3 regions of the Pseudomonas sp. FG36 genome follow, and region 3 is predicted to be linked to each of the others. Evidence: riboswitches for the same ligand, from Rfam matches in the RefSeq annotation. Region 3 holds a riboswitch; each other region holds the start of a gene.

Region 1 (2,257 bases), on a different contig from region 3:
CTGAGCAGCGCTTCGAAGGTCGACAAGTGGTTGCTGTCGAAGCAGATGAACGGCAACCCGAGCCGCTCGGCCAGTGCCAGCAGGCCGGGCTCGCGTGCCTTGGGTTCGATGCTGGCGATTGCCTTCAGCGCCGACAGGGGCAGGGCGTGGTTGGTCAGGGTCTGGCGCAGCAGCACCGCGAGCGTTTCGACCGGGCAGCCACGGCGGCAACCAAAGCCGGCATACAACGCCGGCTGGGGAACAATGTCGCGCATCAGTGCTGGCTGGAGCGGCGGAACAACCAGGCGCTGAGCAGGCCCAAGGCCACCCAGAACGCGGCGTTGGTCAGCCACGAAGCGATCTTGAACTGGGTCTCCAGCGCCTCGGGGGCCAGGCTTTCATGAACCGGTGGCTGTGGTGCGCCGATCAGGTGCGGGATCACCAGCAGGGCGACTCCGAGCACCTTGAACAGCCAGTGCTGGGCGAACACCAACAGTGCCAGACCGGCGGCAGTGGCGGCGGCGGTGCCGATCCACCAGGTCTGGCGCTGGCCAAGGTCGGCGGCGGCGGTACCAGGCAGTTCCGGTGGCAGGCCCAGGGTCGGCGCCAGGCAGAACACGGCGAAGCCCGCCAGGCCCCACAGCGCGCCGGTGGCCACGCGGCCCGGGGCACGCAGGCTGTACAGGGCGGCGAGGATCAGGGCGAAGCCGACGGCGACCACCAGGTTGCCGCCCGTGGTGGACAGGATACGCTGCCAGCCATCTTCGGGTGCCCAGGCCTCGGCGCTGTGCTCATGGGGCGCGGCGGCTTCGCCATGCTCATGCTGTTCGGCGACGGGGGCGGCGGTTTCATAGGTTTCCGCCTGGAGAATCAGCGGGGCGACCCAGAAGCTTTGCAGCAGGGTCAGCAGCAGGGCGGCGAGCAGGCCGCTGAAACCCGCGGTACGGGCGATGCGCGTGATCATGCGGGCGTACTCAGTGGCAAGGGAAGGCGGCGCTGTGGCGGGTGTCGTGGGCGGCGTTGTGCACCGCCTCGATGTGCGAGAAACCGGCGAAGTACACCAGGCACAGGCCCAGCAGGCTGGCGCCGACCGCGACGATCAGGCGCTGGCTGAGACTGACGGGGGTGGCGATACTGGGTTTGGCGTGGGTGATGGGCATGACGCGTTCCTCTGCTGCTTTTGTTGTGGCAACGGGCAGGCGCGACGCCCCCGGGCACGGCTGGCCCGGGTGATACGACAGCGCCCGCCCACCGCGGGGTGTTCTGCAAGCATGTCAGGCCGGTCTCCGGGCTGGCGAGGTGGAGCGGGGCTCCATCGACTACGTCACCTTCCCATGCCGCACGATGGGCACAGTGGTCTGACGCTTCTCTCGCTTACCGTTGCGGGGGCAGCACCGGCTTTGTCGGCCCTCTTCTAAAGGAGGCGCGACGCACCGGTTTCCCGTTTCACCCCCGTTGGGGGCACCTGAACGCAATGCGCTAGCAAATCACGGGGCCGGGCCTGCGTCAATCGCCGCGGCGGTTGACCGCCAGGCAGGCACTGCGTAGCCTTGCCGGTTCGAGGTTCCCGGGCGTTGTCCCGGGCTAAGACGGGAACGCGGTACAAGCCGCGGCTGCCCCCGCAACTGTAGGCACTGAAGGGTTCGGCACAGCCACTGCGCACGCGCGGGAAGGCGCCATCCCACCGGCTTTGATGGCCGGCGGTGCAAGCCAGGAGACCTGCCTCGCAACGTTTTCGACTTTCAACCGGGCGGGGTGATCCGGTGGCGAAACAGCCAGGCCGACACGGGCCGTGGCTGTCGTCCTGCATGCCCGCGCCATTGCTGCCAAGGGCATCGCGACATGAAAACACTGGCCAAGCTCCCCGTCACCATCGTTACCGGCTTCCTCGGCTCGGGCAAGACCACCTTGCTGCGCCATATGCTCGACAACGCCCAGGGCCGCCGCATCGCGGTAATCGTCAACGAATTCGGCGAGCTGGGCATCGATGGCGAGATCCTCAAGCAGTGCAGCATCGGCTGCTCCGAGGAAGAGGCCAACGGCCGCGTCTACGAGCTGGCCAACGGCTGCCTGTGCTGCACCGTGCAGGAAGAATTCTTCCCGGTGATGCGCGAGCTGGTGGCGCGCCGCGGCGATCTCGACCATATCCTCATCGAAACCAGCGGCCTGGCCCTGCCAAAACCCCTGGTGCAGGCCTTCCAGTGGCCGGAGATCCGCAACGCCTGCACCGTCGATGCGGTGATCACCGTGGTCGACAGCCCGGCCGTGGCCGCCGGCA
Region 2 (2,257 bases), on a different contig from region 3:
GCCGATCTCGTCGCCAGGCTCGTTGACGAACAACTGCTCGGCATTGGGCAGCTTGTAGGCGCTGCCATACTGGCCGCGCAGTTGCCAGTTGTCGTTCAGGTCGTACAGCGAGGTGAGCATGCCGACGGTGGCGCTGTCGCCGCCGCTCATGGCCTCGTGGCGCAGGCCGAGGCTCGGGTGCCAGTTGGGCAAGGCCTCGATCCTGGGACGCAGTTGGGCGTACAACGCATTGGCCTGGGCCTTGTTGTCGTCGATCACCAGCACGTCGTCCTGGCCCTTGAACCACTGGTTGTCGGAACCGAACACCAGCACGTGGCCGCCGTCGAGTTCGGCCTTGCCCTCGGCCTGCACGCCCCAATCGGTAAAGCCCCAGTAGTCGTTGTGGTTGACCACGTCGCGGGAGCCGTCGGCGCGGTTGTTGATGCGGGTGTAGCGGGTGTCCCAGTCGTTGACGTGGCCCTTGACGAAGTAGCTCAGGCGCTCGCTGATGCGCTGTTCGAAGGTAGCCGTGGCGATCTGCTGCACGCGGTCATTGGTGGTCTTGTAGTTGTTCACCGGTCGGGCGAAATCGAGGTTGGCGTCTGTGTACTGGTAGAACAGCTCCAGCCGCGCATCGTCACCGAAGGCCTGGATCGCCTTGCCGCCGAAGGTGGTCACCTCGTAGCCGCGCTTTTTGTCGCTGACGTTGCCGCTGTAGTCGCGGTTGCGAAACGGCTGGTAACCGTCGGAGACGTTGTGGCTGACATAGGCCAGCAGGCCCAGGTCGCCGAAGCCATTGCTGAAGATCTGCTCGACGCGGGCGTCCTTGCTGCTGCCGGCGAAGCTGTCCAGGCCCAGGTTGACCTCACCTGAAGCCTGACGACGTTGCGGGCTGCGGGTGACGATGTTGATCACTCCCGCCACGGCCTGGGTGCCGAACAACAGGCTCTGGCCGCCCTTGAGCACCTCGATGCGCTCCACCGCGTTGGCCGGCAGTGTGTCCAGGTACAGGCCGCCGTACAGGCGGTTGTTCAGGCGTACACCGTCGAGCAGGATCAGTGTGTCGTCGTTGCGCCCGCCGAGCAGCGAGTAGGTGCCGTAGTCGAATGGGCCGTTCTTCGGCGCTACGTAGAAGCCGGGGATGAACATCTGCATCACCCGGGTGATGTCGGCGCCGGGGCCGGCGCGCTCGATCTGCTCGCGGCTGACGATCTCGACCTTGCTGCCGTACTGGGCCATGGCGGCGACCGTGGTCGACTCCACCGACGGCGCGGCGACGATCTGCTGGTCGAGGATCAGGGGGGTGTTTTCGGCCAGTGCCAGGGGGCTGGCCAGGCAGCCCAGGAACAAGGTCCGGGCCTTGGGGAAACGACGTCGGGAGTGAATCACAGCAATCATGCTCTTCTCGAAAGTGACTTTCGCAGAAGCACGCAGGAGCACGGATCGCACACACGCCAATACCGGCCCATGCCCGCCCACCGCAGGAGTTTGCCTACTACATTCCAGGCCGGTCTCCGGGCTCGCAAGACAAGATGCCTTCACCTTCCCATGACGCGCGGGCCACAGTGGTCTGTCGAAGGCATCACTTGCATACCGTTGCGGGGGCAGCACCGGACTGGCGCGAAGCGCGTACCGGTTTCCCGTTTCACCCCATGCGCGGCGGCATGGGACACCTGAAATCGGTCGGCATCTGAACACCTTGGGGCAAGGTGCGTCAAGCAAAGGCCGGTGAATCGTTTCGCGTGTTTTTTATCTGCCAATCACTCTAGGCAGATGTGTCAAAAGTTGTAGAATCCGCACGCCTAACCTATTCCCGTTCCCTTCGAGCTTTGCCGATGAAGCTGGCCCGCCACACACGATCGCAAGTCGCCTGGGTGCTGTATTTCAGCATCCTGTTCGGCTCGTTGCTGTGCGCCATGGGCCATGGGCAGATGGCCGGGCTGCGCCTGGCCGGCCTCGACGACGCCGCCTGGTGCGCGGCCGACAGCAGCGGCGTGTTCAAGGGCGACCAGGACATCACCGACCCGGTGCTGCCCGCCGGCGGCGACTGCGTGATCGCCAGCCTGTTCAGCGCCATCCTGCTGGCGGTGTTCTTCGGTTTGCTGGCCCTGCTCGCCGGGGAGTCGAGCAAACCCTTACCCAGACAACCCGCGCCGCGCCTGCCCAAGCAGCGCTGGCCACTGGTCAATCCCCGCGCCTCCCCCGCTTCGCTTCTCGCGTTCTGACATCGCCACGCCCTCGAACTGCCTGATCGGCAGCGGGCGTGCGCTCATTGATT
Region 3 (2,257 bases):
GGCCGTGGCGATGTCTCGGTGTTCCTGTTCAAACGCGGTCTGTTCCTGGTACTGCTGGAATTCACCCTGGTCAACTTCGCCTGGACCTTCGAGTTGCCTCCGAGCGTGATCTACCTGCAGGTGATCTGGGCCATCGGCCTGAGCATGCTCGCCCTGTCGCTGCTGGTGTGGCTGCCGCGCCCGGCGCTGCTCGCCCTCGGCGCGCTGATCGTCGCCGGTCACAACCTGCTCGATGGCCTGCACTTCGGGCCGGAATCGGCGCTGCATGTGCCATGGGCGATCCTGCATGAGCGCAGTTGGCTGGAGGTGGGCGAACATCTGCGCCTGCGCACGTCCTACCCGCTGTTGCCGTGGATCGGCGTGATCGCCCTGGGTTATGGGCTCGGGCCGTGGTTTGCCCGGGGCAGCGACGCCGGCAAGCGCCAACAGCGCCTGCTATGGGCCGGCGCGGCGTTGCTGCTGGGGTTCGGCGCGCTGCGCCTGCTCAATGGCTACGGCGAAGCCCCCTGGAGCCTCTACGCCAGCGTCGGGCAGACGCTGATGAGCTTCTTCAATATCACCAAGTACCCACCGTCGTTGCTGTTCCTGGCCCTGACCCTCGGCGTCGGCCTGCTCCTGCTGCGCGGCTTCGAGCGTGCCGGCGACGCCCGCTGGATCGGCCCGCTTGCGGTGTTTGGCGCAGCGCCGATGTTCTTCTACCTGCTGCACCTGTATGTGCTCAAGCTGCTGTACGTGGCCTGCGTGGCGCTGTTCGGCCTGAACCAGGGCCGCTATTTCGGTTTCGATGGCATCGGGGCGGTATGGCTGACCGCCGTGCTGCTGCCACTTGCCCTGTACCTGCCGGTGCGCTGGTTCGCCCGGCTGAAAGCGCGCCGGCGCGATATCGCCTGGCTCAAGTACCTGTAAAAGCGTTTTCACCCGACAGCCCGATGGTCTACCATGCCGCCCGCCGGTTTCCACACGGAATCAAAAGGGAATCCCGGGCTCGCCACTGGCGATCCAAAGGGAACTGCCCCCGCAACTGTAGGTGCCGAGCCTGCGCCATCGATGCCACTGGGTCTGCCGACCCGGGAAGGCTGGCGCCGGCCTGGACGCACCAGTCAGGAGACCTGCCGGCACGCATTCACCAACCGGCGGGGTGTCCGGGATGGTCATCCGCCCTGGCCGCGTGCTTGCGCAGGCTGCCGGGCGATGCCTGTCCGTGGGCCATTCCGTGCACCACCCAGGAGATCGCCCCACCATGCCGCACCGCCTCGCCGCCCTCCTCGCCGGCCTGTCCCTGTCGGGCCTGGCCCACGCCAGCACCACCCTGTACCCGCTGACCGTCGACAACTGCGGCATGCCGCAGACCTTCACCCAGGCCCCGCAACGGGCGGTGACCGTCGGCCAGGCCGGCACCGAGCTGCTCTATGCCCTGGGCCTGGGTGAGCGGCTGGCCGGCACCTCGCTGTGGTTCAACAACGTGCTGCCGGAATTCAAGGCGCAGAACGACAAGGTCCCGCGCCTGGCCGACAACGAACCGAGCTTCGAGGCGGTGGTCGGCAAACGTCCGCAACTGGTGACGGCGCAGTTCGAATGGATGATCGGCGCCCAAGGGGCGGTCGGCACCCGCGAACAATTCCAGGAGCTGGGCATCCCCACCTACCTGCTGCCCTCGGACTGCGAGGGCAAGGACAACCTGGTGGGCGCCGACGGCACCCGCCTGCAGCCGTTCAAGGTGCAGAGCATCTACAAGAGCGTCAGCCAGCTGGCCGAGATATTCGACGTGCAGGAGCGTGGCGCGCGCCTGAATGCCGAGCTCCAGGGCCAACTGGAACAGGCCAGGCAGCGCCTGGCCGGCCAGGACCTGGCGCACACCAGCGCGCTGTTCTGGTTCTCCAGCGCCGACCTCAAGACCGACCCCTATGTCGCCGGCCGCCAGGGCGTGGCCGACTACATGCTGCAGACCCTTGGCGTGCGCAACGTGGTCGAGTCCAGCGAAGAATGGCCTACCGTGGGCTGGGAAACCCTGGTCAAAGCCAACCCCACCTGGCTGATCGTCGCGCGCATGGACCGCCGCCGCTACCCGGCCGACGACTACCAGAAAAAACTCGACTTCCTGCGCAGCGACCCGGTCACGCGCAATATGGACGCGGTCAAGCACGGCCGGATCATCGTCCTCGATGCCGACGCCATGCAGGCCGGCATCCGCCTGTTCCGCGGCCTGGACGTGCTGTCCAGCGCCTTCGCCAGCGGTAAAGCACCCCAGCCATGAGCC

What was found. A riboswitch is a leader RNA that binds a small molecule or an ion and turns the genes downstream of it on or off. The one in region 3 is predicted to bind cobalamin.
Region 1: another riboswitch for cobalamin. It lies ahead of ACODS9_RS08595 (CbtB domain-containing protein); the one in region 3 lies ahead of ACODS9_RS00055 (ABC transporter substrate-binding protein).
Region 2: another riboswitch for cobalamin. It lies ahead of ACODS9_RS24580 (TonB-dependent receptor plug domain-containing protein); the one in region 3 lies ahead of ACODS9_RS00055 (ABC transporter substrate-binding protein).

The regions. Positions count from the first base shown of each region.
Region 1 is NZ_JBMDJQ010000008.1:23,699-25,955, reverse strand. It holds gene ACODS9_RS08605 (cobalamin biosynthesis protein) at 1-254, opposite strand, end outside; gene ACODS9_RS08600 (CbtA family protein) at 254-943, opposite strand; gene ACODS9_RS08595 (CbtB domain-containing protein) at 954-1,139, opposite strand; cobalamin riboswitch at 1,240-1,462, opposite strand; cobalamin riboswitch at 1,524-1,720, shown strand; gene cobW (cobalamin biosynthesis protein CobW) at 1,822-2,257, shown strand, end outside.
Region 2 is NZ_JBMDJQ010000048.1:17,218-19,474, reverse strand. It holds gene ACODS9_RS24580 (TonB-dependent receptor plug domain-containing protein) at 1-1,377, opposite strand, end outside; cobalamin riboswitch at 1,468-1,671, opposite strand; gene ACODS9_RS24575 (DUF2946 family protein) at 1,815-2,204, shown strand.
Region 3 is NZ_JBMDJQ010000001.1:7,978-10,234, reverse strand. It holds gene ACODS9_RS00060 (acetyltransferase domain-containing protein) at 1-906, shown strand, start outside; cobalamin riboswitch at 934-1,131, shown strand; gene ACODS9_RS00055 (ABC transporter substrate-binding protein) at 1,241-2,254, shown strand; gene ACODS9_RS00050 (FecCD family ABC transporter permease) at 2,251-2,257, shown strand, end outside.